Regions from separate parts of the Mesorhizobium sp. C399B genome, predicted to be linked through region 2. Evidence: riboswitches for the same ligand, from Rfam matches in the RefSeq annotation. Region 2 holds a riboswitch; the other holds the start of a gene.
What was found. A riboswitch is a leader RNA that binds a small molecule or an ion and turns the genes downstream of it on or off. The one in region 2 is predicted to bind cobalamin.
Positions count from the first base shown of each region.

Region 1 (5,837 bases), 2.9 Mb from region 2:
CTCATGGTCTCGCGATCTGATTCAGCCCCAAAGACGACTATCACGGTTGCACCGGACAAAAGAAGGCCGCCCTCTACGCTCCGGGTCGCGCCGTGCGGCTGCATCGGGCGGCGCTTTAGGCCAGAGCCGGAAAGCCTTTGGCCGAATTCGCTTTTTGCCGGGAAGGGGTCGGTTTCCTGTTACCGACGGAGGAAGCGCCAGCGCAGATTTGACGCCGCGAGTCTGATTTGGGGATCAAATGTCCACCCATGTGCGCCATCCGATCTGGCTTCCGGCCCTGCGTCCGGCGGATGCGCGCACCTTTGCCTCGCTCTATGCGGTCGAATCCTTCGCCCGTGCCACGGTGTCGAGCGTCATCCCGATCCAGGCCTATGAGATTCTGCACAACGAGCAGATCGTCTCGATCCTCTACACCATCGTGGCGCTGCTCGGCCTGTCGGTGACCTTGTTCATGCCGATCTTGATCCGCAGGTTTGCCCGGCGCTGGGTCTATACCGCCGGCGCCTGCCTGCTGGCGATAGGCTCGCTGTTCTTCGTCACCCACACGCTTGCCGGGCAACTGGCAGGCATGCTGTGCCGCGTCATGGGGGCGAGCGCCCTGTCGATCACGCTCAACCTCTACATCATGGACAACATCCGCAAGACCGATTTCATGCAGGCCGAATCGCTGCGCATGGCGTGGTCGATGCTGGCCTGGACCGGCGGGCCGACACTCGGCATCTTCCTCTACACACGCTACGGCATCTATGCCGCGCATGGCGCGGTCGCGGTGTTTGCGTTGGCCTTGCTGGCGCTGTTCTGGACCTACAGGCTGGGCGACAACCGGTCGATCCGGCCGGGCAAGACACGGCCGGCCAATCCGCTGGCCAATATCGGCCGCTTCGTAGCACAACCCAGGCTCAGGCTGGCCTGGCTGATCGCCTTCGGCCGCTCCTGCTTCTGGACGACGTTCTTCGTCTACGGGCCGCTGTTCATGGTGATTACCGGCGAGGGCAAGCTTGCCGGCGGCCTGCTGGTTTCGGCCGGCAATGCGCTGTTGTTCATGGCGATCTTCTGGGGCAAAGCGGGAAAACGCTTCGGCGGCCGGCGCACCATGACCTTCGCCTATTTCGCGATGTCGGCGACGCTGCTTGCGGCGGGCGCGGTCGGCACTACCGCGCCGCTGCTTACGGGCTTTTTCCTGCTCTGCGGCGCCTTCTTCACCATCGCGCTCGATGCACTGGGCTCGACCGCCTTCATGCGCTCGGTGCGGTCCTATGAGCGGGCGCAGATGGCCGCGGTCTACCGCACCTATCTCGACTTTTCCGAGCTGACGCCGCCGCTGGTCTATTCGGTGGTGCTGGCGTTTTTCGGCCTCGGCTCGGTGTTCGTGACGCTGGGCATTCTGGCCGCGGTTTGCGGCTTTATCACCTGGCGCTATCTGCCGAAGTCGCTTTAGTCGCCGATCAGGCGGTTGCCTCAAGCGCTGCATGCCGCTCGCGCACCCAGTTGTGGAAGCGGTGCAGATCGTACTCCTCCGGCATTAGCACGCCGGCCTGGTGGCGCATCGAGCGCAGGCCTTTCTGATTGATCTCGCAGATCGCGGCATCCTCCTCCAGCACCTGGGTGCCGAAGGCGACGACATTGTCGATGTCGGTCTCAGCCAGCGCCTCGGGCGCGAACAGCCATTCGGCGGTGAGTTCGGTCTGTTCGGGACCGAGCGGCATCAGTCGCACCGTCCTGACATAATCGACATGGCCGACGATGAACATCGAGGGCAGGCTGGTGGCATAGGTCTGTCCGGCCGCACGCTCGGCTGGCGTCAGGCCCGGTAAGACCGGGCCATGGGCATGTCCGTCGCGCGACCAGGTCTCGGCGCCGGCGCGCAGGCCACCCGAAAACTCCGGCGCGTCATTGTCGGCATGGCGGACCCAGTCGGGGTCGTCGTGCCGGCTCATCAGGCCGCGGCCGTATATCGGCACCAGCCGAGACAGGTCCTTGTGGACGCCCGGGCAATGCAGGCACTCGTTGAAGTTTTCCCAGAAGATCTTCCAGTTGCAGTTCATCACCTTGCGCAGGACATGGCCTGATACCAGCGTTTCCAGCGGCCAGTTGGCGAGGTCGCCGGATGCGGGATCGAAGGAGGTCCCGGCGGAGCCGGCCGCAGCCTGCTGAAGGTTCACAAAGACAAAACCGCGCCACACCGACAGCGCCACCCGGTAGAGCGGATGATCTGCCTTGTCGAAACCATCTGGCAGCGATTTCGAGGGAACGCGCACGAGATCGCCGCGCAGCGAGTAGGACCAGGCGTGGTAGGGGCACGTGATGAGCCGCGCTTTCAGCCGGCCCTCGCTTTTCTGGCAAAGCTGCGAGCCGCGATGCCGGCAAGTGTTGTGGAAGGCGCGCAACTCGCCGGTCTCGTCCCGCAGAATGACGATTTCCTGCGTGCCGACGCGGAATGTCCGGAACGCCAGCGGCTGGGCGAGGTCGGCCTCGCGGCAGACGAGCAGCCAGCTTTTGTGCCAGATGGCGTCGAGATCGCGCTGGTAAGCCTCGCTATCCCAATAGGCCGACGACGGTAGCGTCGGTTCGGCCCGGCTCAGGCCGTTATAGGGGTCGCGCTCGCTCGGGCTGGGATGCATGGCTGGCTTCCTATGAAGCGTCAGCCGACACCCCGGCAAATCGTTTGTCAATCAGAGTGCCGCATTGCCGGTTGCAGGCGCGGCGCATAATCATGTCGTGGACACGGGACATTCGGAAATTGGGGGGATTCGGAAGTGGCCGCACGACAGATGTCGCTTACGCCGGAGCTGGTCGCGCGCTGCTGGCGCGAGATCAGGGACCCCGGGCCGGATCCGGACGCGATGCATCTCGATGAAGCCGACTATGACGCGCTGCTGGATGAATTGCAGGTCGAACTCCCGGACAGCGAACCGCTATGGCTGTTCGGCTATGGATCGCTGATCTGGAAACCGGAAATAGATTATGTCGAGGACCGCGTTGCGCTGGCGCGCGGCTGGCATCGGTCCTTTTGCATGAACATGACGCGCTGGCGCGGCACCAAGGACAGCCCCGGCCTGATGATGGCGCTGGACCGTGGCGGACAATGCAAGGGCGTCGCCTTTCGGCTGACCGGCAATAACCGGCGCGAGCAGTTGGGCCGGCTTTTCCGGCGCGAAGTCACGCTGAAGCCGACAAGCTACCGGCCGCGCATGCTCAAGCTTGCAAGCGAGGCCGGACCGCTCAGGGCATTGGCCTTCGTCATCAACCGCAACGGCCTGACCTATTCCGGACCGCTCGACGAGGGCAAGGTCGTCGAAAGGCTGGCAACGTCCTGCGGGCACTGGGGGTCGGGCGCCGACTATCTCTACAACACGGTGAAAAACCTTGAAGAGCGCGGCATTCACGATCGCCATCTGTGGCGGCTGCAGCGGCTGGTTGCCGAGCGGATCACCGCGTTGAACCCGTAACGCCGCATGGCGCATTCGCGCTGTTGGCCGGCGGAATTTGGTTTGCCGGATGCGACCGTTTCAGCCTATAGTCATGCATGTCGTCGGTTCCGTTAGGGACCAAGAGGGAATGCGGTGAGGGCTGACTTGTTGCCCAATGCCGTGGCTGCCCCCGCAACTGTGTGCGGTAGTCCTCTCCAAGCCACTGGGGATTTTTTCTTCGGGAAGGTGGGGAAGGGCGCTGATCCGCGAGCCAGGAGACCTGCCGGCGACAGGGAACTGACTTCGATGCCCTCGGGTGGAGGGCGAAAGGACAAGATATGAATACCGCTTCCGTCTCCCTCGGCGCTTCCGTCTCCTCGCAGTCGCGCTTCATGCAGCTCGTGCTTAGCGCGTTTCTGGGCATTTTCGTCGTCGGCGTTGTCGGTTTCTCGCACATCGATGCGGTCCACAATGCGGCGCACGACTATCGCCATTCGATGGCGTTTCCCTGCCACTGACGAGGATCTGACATCATGAACCTGTTTCGCAACGTCGTGTTCATCGCGGCGATCGCAGGGCTCGTGGCCGGTGTCGCTCTCGCCTGCATGCAGGCCTACGCCACCGTGCCGCTGATCCTCAAGGCGGAGGTCTACGAAAAGGCTGGTGGCGGCCATGAGCATCAGCATGCCGCGGCGCCCGCCGCCAACGCTGCGGACCCCGATGCCATGAGCACCGCCGCGCCGGCGGAAAATGCGGTGAGCAGCGCAGCACCGGCTGAAGCAGCCGCGCCGGCGGAGGACGAAGGCTGGGCGCCGGCCGACGGCTTCGAGCGTTTCGCCTTCAGTGTCGTCGCCAATATCGTCACCGGCATCGGCTTCGCGCTGGTCCTGGTGGCGGTTTCCGAGTTCGCCGGCGGCATCGGCAGCTGGCGCCAGGGCGTGTTCTGGGGTCTGGCGGGCTTTGCCGTGTTCGCGCTGGCGCCGGGACTCGGCCTGCCGCCGGAACTGCCGGCAATGCCGGCGGCCGATCTCATACAGCGCCAGATCTGGTGGTGGGCAACGGTGATGGCAACCGCGATCGGCCTTGCCCTTATTACCTTCCGCACGTCGGCGCCCCTGACCGTGCTCGCCGTCCTCCTGATCGTCGCCCCGCATATTGTCGGCGCGCCGCAGCCTGACAGTTTCGTAACGCCGATCCCGGAGGGCCTGCATCATCAGTTCGTGGTGGCGGTGACGCTGACCAATCTGGTGTTCTGGCTGGTGCTCGGCGCAGTTGTCGGCATAGTGCACTCGCGCTTCGCCGGCACCGCGACCAGCCTGCGCGACAGCTTTGCCTGATCGCAGTTTGACCTTCATCATCGGCGGTGCGCGCTCCGGCAAGAGCGCGCATGCCGAAACTTTGGCGACGGCGTTGCTGCCGCCATGGGCTTATATCGCCACCGCGCAAGCCTATGACGGCGAAATGCGCGAGCGCATCGCGCAGCACCGCTCGCGCCGCGGCGAGGGATGGGCGACCATCGATGCCCCGCTTGATCTTGCAGGCGCGCTCGAAGCTTTGCCGGACAACCAGCCGGTGCTTGTCGACTGCCTGACGCTGTGGCTGACCAATCATATGCTTTCCGACCATGATCTCGAGGCGGAATGCCGGCGGCTAGCCGACATGCTGTCGCGGCCGCGCGGGCCCTGGCTCGTTGTCTCGAACGAAGTCGGGCAAGGCATCGTGCCCGACAATGCGCTCGCACGCCGGTTTCGTGATGCCGCCGGCCGTCTCAACCAGCAGGTCGCGGCGGTTGCCGATACGGTGCTACTGATGGTGGCGGGGCTGCCGCTCAAGGTGAAATGATGACCGATATCGACGCAAAAGACGAAGAACGCCACCGCGCCAAGATGGCCAAACGCAAGGCGGTGCAGGACGCCGAGGTCGCGGAAAAGACGGTCGAGAAGGGGCTGCTGATCGTCAACACCGGACCCGGCAAGGGCAAGACCACGGCCGCCTTCGGGCTGGCGCTGCGCATGCTCGGCTATGGCAAGCGCGTCGGCGTCGTCCAGTTCATCAAGGGCAAATGGCACACCGGCGAAAAGGACGCCTTCGCGGCGTTCGGCGACCGTGTCGTCTGGCACACGATGGGCGAGGGTTTCACCTGGGAGACGCAGGATCTGAAGCGCGACATTGCGGCGGCCGAAGCCGCCTGGGCCAAGGCGCTGGAACTGATCGCCGATCCCTCGATCAGCCTCGTCGTGCTGGACGAACTGAACATCGCGCTACGCTACGACTATCTCGATCTCGACCGAGTGGTGGCGGCGCTGAAAGCGCGGCGCGAAGGTCTGCATGTCGTCGTCACCGGCCGCAACGCCAAGCCGGCGCTGGTCGAGGCGGCGGATCTGGTGACGGAGATGGGCGTGACCAAGCATCATTTTTCGGCCGGCG
Region 1 covers NZ_CP100472.1:817,388-823,224, reverse strand. The annotation lists gene NLY36_RS04005 (acetyltransferase domain-containing protein) at 1-5, opposite strand, end outside; gene NLY36_RS04000 (MFS transporter) at 239-1,438, shown strand; gene NLY36_RS03995 (aromatic ring-hydroxylating oxygenase subunit alpha) at 1,446-2,621, opposite strand; gene NLY36_RS03990 (gamma-glutamylcyclotransferase) at 2,757-3,449, shown strand; cobalamin riboswitch at 3,517-3,712, shown strand; gene NLY36_RS03985 (CbtB domain-containing protein) at 3,749-3,928, shown strand; gene NLY36_RS03980 (CbtA family protein) at 3,944-4,747, shown strand; gene cobU (bifunctional adenosylcobinamide kinase/adenosylcobinamide-phosphate guanylyltransferase) at 4,740-5,252, shown strand; gene cobO (cob(I)yrinic acid a,c-diamide adenosyltransferase) at 5,252-5,837, shown strand, end outside.
Region 1: it holds a riboswitch for cobalamin, as region 2 does, so the genes downstream of both, NLY36_RS03985 (CbtB domain-containing protein) here and NLY36_RS18145 (aromatic ring-hydroxylating oxygenase subunit alpha) in region 2, are expected to answer to the same signal.

Region 2 (5,837 bases):
CGCTGCTGATGTCGCTGCGCGGTTCGGTCTGCCTCTATCAGGGAGAGGAGCTTGGGCTTGGCGAAGCCGAGTTGCAGTTCGAGGATCTGCAGGACCCCTACGGCATTCGCTTCTGGCCCGAATTCAAGGGCCGCGACGGCTGCCGCACGCCGATGGTGTGGGATGCAACCGCCAGCAATGCCGGCTTTTCGACGGCCAAGCCCTGGCTGCCGGTGCCGGGCAAGCACTTGTCGCAAGCGGTCAATGTTCAGCAGGGCGACGCGGCCTCGCTGCTCGAGCACTACCGGCGCTTTCTCGGTTTCCGCCGCCAGCATCCGGCCCTGGCCAAAGGCGACATCGAGTTCATCGAAAGCGAGGGCGACACCGTCGCCTTCACCCGCCGTGAGGGCAATGAGCAGATCGTCTGCGTCTTCAATCTGGCCAGCAAGCCGGCCGAGGTCGATCTCGGTGGTCAGGCGTTGCTGCCATTGGCCGGGCACGGTTTTTCGGGACAATCCGGCACAGGTTCCATCCGCCTCGGCGGCTACGGCGCCTGGTTCGGGCGCATCGACTGAGTTTTTGACGAAACTGGATTTTTTGAGGAAATCCAGGTTCTCTAGGGAAATCACTGGGAGGAAATTATGGCCGATGTCACGCTGAGACAGGTGAAGAAATCATACGGCAATCTGCACATTCTCCACGGCATCGACCTCGACATAAAGTCGGGCGAGTTCATCGTCTTCGTCGGCCCGTCGGGTTGCGGCAAGTCGACCTTGCTGCGGTCCATCGCCGGGCTTGAGGAGATCACCTCCGGCGAGCTGAAGATCGCCGGCGAGGTGGTGAACGACGTGCCGCCTTCCAAGCGCGGCATTGCCATGGTGTTCCAGTCCTATGCGCTCTATCCGCACATGACCGTCTACGACAACATGGCCTTCTCGATGAAGATCGGCAAGGAAAGCAAGGCCGAGATCGACAAGCGGGTGCGGCAGGCCGCCGAAATCCTGCAGCTGACCAAATATCTCGACCGCCTGCCCAAGGCGATGTCGGGCGGCCAGCGCCAGCGTGTCGCCATCGGTCGCGCCATCGTGCGCAATCCGAAAGTGTTCCTGTTCGACGAGCCGCTGTCGAATCTCGACGCGGCGCTGCGCGTCGCGACCCGCATCGAGATCGCCAAGCTCAAGGAATCGATGCCTGCCACGACCATGATCTACGTCACCCACGATCAGGTCGAAGCGATGACGCTCGCCGACCGCATCGTCGTGCTGAAGGATGGCCATATCGAGCAGGTCGGCACGCCGATGGACCTCTACAAGAAGCCCGGCAATCTGTTCGTTGCCCAGTTCATCGGCTCGCCGGCCATGAACATCCTGCCGGCGACAATCGACAGGACGGGCAACCCGACAATCGTCAGCCATGTCGGCGGCCGCAAGGCAACGGTGCCGATCGCAACGCCGGCGTCAGCAAAGGGTGCGGCAGTCAGCTTCGGCGTGCGGCCGGAGGATCTGTCGGCCGCCACCGGCGCGGAATATCTTTTCGAGGGCGTGGTAGACTATGTCGAGCAACTCGGCGAGGTGCAGCTTGTCTATGTCGATATCGGCCGCGCTGACCTGCCGTTGGTGACCAAGCTGCCCGGCAATGTCGAGGTCAAGCGCGGGGCAAAGCTGCGGCTGACCGCGGATGCCGGGGACCTGCACATCTTCGACGCCGATGGGCACTCCTTCTCGCTCAAGCCGGTGGAAGTGAAGGCGGCTTGAGATAGCTGCGTCGTACAGGCATGAAAAAAGAGCGGCGGGCCAGGCCCGCCGCTCTTTTTTTAAGCTTCGGCTGTTAGTTGTTGCCGAACCGATCCCTGTCGCTGCTCTGAGGAACGAACTTCTGTTGGTCGTCCGACGAGTTCAGCAGCTTGTAGAGCGCCGAGTTGGTGCCGGTCGACGAAGTGCGGGTGGTGTCGACGGCAGCGGCCGGCTGGTTGGCGCCATTGGAGCCATAATTGTCGCTGCCGGCAAAGGCAGCGCTCGAAACAGCCAGAACGGCTGCGGCGGCGAGAACGATCTTCTTCATTTTAGTCTCCTGAATTTTTCTGATGCCGCCAGCTGCAGCGGATAAGCCCGCCACGTGCTGGAAACCGGCTTTAGCGGCCGAAAAGGTTACGGTCGGCACCGTGGGCAGGCGCCTGCTCGGCTGGAGCCGACTTCTCAACCGAAGCCGTATGGCCACTATCGGTCGACGTAATCGCAGGCTGGTTGGCGCCGTTCGAACCGTAGTTGTCGCTGCCGGCGAAAGCGCTGCCGGAGATGGCCAAAACGGCGGCGGCAGCAAGGATGATCTTTTTCATTTCAAATACTCCTGAATTTTTTGGGATCCCGAGAGCGACGGGTTAGCCGCCCTTCTTTGGTCGGGATCAGCGATTGCCGTAGAGGTCGCGGTCGGCGCCCTGAACGACAGGCTGCTTGTCAGCGTGCGCCGGCTTCTGAATGGAAGCCGTATACGAGCTGTCGACCGAGACGGCTGGCTGGTTCGCACCATTGGAACCGTAATTGTCGCTACCGGCGAAGGCGCTGCCGGTGATCGCCAAAACGGCTGCGGCAGTGAGGATGATCTTTTTCATTTTTAGTACTCCAGTTTGTCTGTCCGTCTAGCGGCGTGTCTTGGGAGGAATTCGCGTCGTTCGGACAGCCCCGATGTGGGAAAGCCATAGGCTGGTTTCCAATCACGAAGTTGTTCCGTGTGGACCACGGTCCTGCACCTTGAAATTGTGCCAGGAAGTTCCTCTATGGTCATTTATCGCATTGTTTTCAGTCGCTTATGCCGAACCGAGTGGTTCGCTCCGATGTCGGTTTCCGGGCCGTCGTTCACACCGTCCTGCACGCATTGTCAACAGAAACGAACCGTTCGGTTCGATTAGAGATTGCTAATAGTAACTTTTCGATACCGTTGAGCCCTTTTTGCCCCCGATCGAACTGGATCCGCAGCGATTCGAAACGGCGATGATGGCGTCGCAAGAAACGTCTCAGCTCTTTGACCGGCGGCGGGGGGCGTATGCCGCGCGTGTCGCGCCGCATGGATATGATGTCGCTTTCATGCCGACGTCGCGATCGCTGCCGTGATTAGATGATCGCATCTCAGGTGCCGCTTCGTGACGACGCAGCGGAGAATTGGGAAGCCGGTCAGAATCCGGCGCTGCCCCCGCAACGGTGGTGGAGTTGAAGTCGCAACGGGAGACCACTGGGCAAGAGCCTGGGAAGGTGTCGCGATGGTCCGCAAGGACAACTCCAGAGCCCGGAAACCAGCCCGAGATGCATAGACTCGACTGATCGCGGTGGGCGGTCAAGAGGTGGATAGTGCATGTCCGGCGCCGCGCCGGCCTGCGTCCGATCCTTCCTCCATCACCACCAAGTTCAGTCCTTAAACCACGAGGACAGAACTATGGATACGCGCAACGACATGCTGAGGCTCCTGAACGGCCGCAAGCAAGGCTTTTCGCTGGAACAGCCCTTCTACACCGACCCGGACTATTTCAAGCTCGACATGGAGCTTATCTGGTATCGCGACTGGCTGTTCATCGGCCATGATTGCGAACTGCCGAAGCCCGGCAGCTATATCACCGTGCAGATCGGCGATTATCCGGTGGTGCTGGTCCGCGACCAGAAGGGCAACATCAACGCCTTTCACAATTCCTGCCGCCATCGCGGCAGCCGTGTCTGCAACACTGAGAAGGGCATGGCGGCAAAGCTTGTCTGCCCCTATCACCAGTGGACCTACGAGCTTGACGGCCGGCTGCTGTTTGCCCGCCAGATGGCCGACGGTTTCGACAAGAGCCAGTTCGGCCTGAAGCCCGTCGCCTGCGAGAGCGTCGGCGGCTACATCTTCATCTGCCTGGCGAAAGAACCTGCCGACTTTGCGCCGATGCGCGCCATGATAGAGCCCTACCTCAAGCCGCACCGGCTGAATGAAGCCAAGGTCGCCTTCGAGAGCACCATCATCGAGAAGGGCAACTGGAAGCTGGTCTGGGAAAACAACCGCGAATGCTATCACTGCGCCGGCAATCATCCAGAGCTGTGCAAGACATTCCCCGAAGCGCCGACGGTGACCGGCGTGCAGGGCGCCGACAGCGATCCGGAGATGCTGGCGCACTGGGCGAAATGCGAGGCGGCGGGCCTGCCGAGCAAGTTCCGCATCGATCCGGCCGGGCAATACCGCGCCACCCGCGCGCCGCTGCTGCGCGATGCCGTCAGCTACACGATGTCCGGAAAGCGCGCGGTGACGAAGAACCTGTCCGACACTGTTGCCGCCGACCGCATCGGCACCTTGATGCACTACCACTATCCGACGACCTGGAACCACATACTGATCGACCATGCGGTCACCTTCCGGGTGCTGCCGATCAGCGCCACCGAAACCGCGGTGACGACCAAGTGGCTGGTGCACAAGGATGCGGTCGAGGGGGTCGACTACAACCTTGAGGAGCTCACCCATGTCTGGACCGAGACCAACGACCAGGACCGCCGCATCGTCGAGGAAAACGCCTTTGGCATCCTGTCTCCGGCCTATGAGCCCGGCCCCTATTCGGAGCTGCACGAGGGCGGCGTGATCCAGTTCGTCGAATGGTACGCGGCCTTCATCGGCCCGCGCCTTGCCGAAGGCGGCCGGCCGGCGCTACGCAGCGTCGCGTGAGCTGGAGCAGGCGAAGAGGGACCAGAGGATGAATGCGATGACGGATCTTGGGCTCTATCGCCATCTTGACCAGATGGCGCCGTGGAACGATAGGCTGCAGGTGCTGGAAGTGATCGGCGTCAGCGACGAGGCGCCCGACGTCAAGACCTTCACCTTCCGCTCCGACAACCAGACCTGGTTCCGCTACAAGCCGGGCCAGTTCCTGACGCTGGAACTGCCGACACCGGACGGGCCGCTGATGCGCACCTACACGCTGTCGTCGTCGCCATCGCGGCCGTTTTCGATCGCGGTGACGGTCAAGGCGCAGGCCGGCAGCATCGGCACGCGCTGGATGTTCGACCATCTGGTGCCCGGTTCGCATGTCAAGGCCTACGGACCGGCCGGCGACTTCTCGTTGCACAGCCACCCGGCGGCCAAATACCTGTTCATTTCCGCCGGCTCCGGCGTGACGCCGATGATGTCGATGCTGCGCTGGCTGAACGACTGCGCGCCATGGACCGATGTCGGTTTCGTCAACTGCGCGCGGCGTGCCGAAGAGATCATCTTCCGCAAGGAACTCGAACTGCTCGGCGGCCATATGCCCGGCCTGTCGCTCGGCTTCATGATCGAGGAACGTTCCAGCCGCGAAGGCTGGTACGGCCATATGGGCCGCATCGATGCGATCCGGCTGCCCTTGCTGGCTCCGGACTTCCGCGAGCGCGAAATCTTCTGCTGCGGCCCCGATCCGTTCATGCGCGCCGTGCGCGGCATGCTGGATGCCGCCGGCTTCGACATGACGAAATACCATCAGGAGAGCTTTGCCGCGCCTGTGGTGGAGGAAATTCCGGCGCCGTTTGCCTCCCCGGTCGAGGACGGCATCGCTGCACCTGTCGAAGCCGTGACGCCGATCCGCTTCTCGCTTTCGGAGGTCGACGCCGGCTGCGTCGCCGGCCAGACCGTGCTGCAGACCGCGCGCAGCTCGGGCGTGCGGATTCCCGCCGCCTGCGAGTTCGGCCTGTGCGGCACCTGCAAGGTGAAGAAGGTCTCCGGCGAAGTCGAGATGAGCCACAATGGCGGCATCCTCGACCACGAGATCGATGACGGTTTTATCCTTGCCTGCTGCTCGAAACCATTGTCGGCGCTCGAAATCGAGGCTTGAGCCGGTCGACTTCGCCGCAACGGTCGCCGACGCAGGCTTGTATTCG
Region 2 covers NZ_CP100472.1:3,761,795-3,767,631, forward strand. The annotation lists gene bglA (beta-galactosidase BglA) at 1-554, shown strand, start outside; gene NLY36_RS18125 (ABC transporter ATP-binding protein) at 621-1,733, shown strand; gene NLY36_RS18130 (DUF680 domain-containing protein) at 1,807-2,040, opposite strand; gene NLY36_RS18135 (DUF680 domain-containing protein) at 2,111-2,314, opposite strand; gene NLY36_RS18140 (DUF680 domain-containing protein) at 2,381-2,587, opposite strand; cobalamin riboswitch at 3,087-3,288, shown strand; gene NLY36_RS18145 (aromatic ring-hydroxylating oxygenase subunit alpha) at 3,406-4,653, shown strand; gene NLY36_RS18150 (FAD-binding oxidoreductase) at 4,691-5,791, shown strand.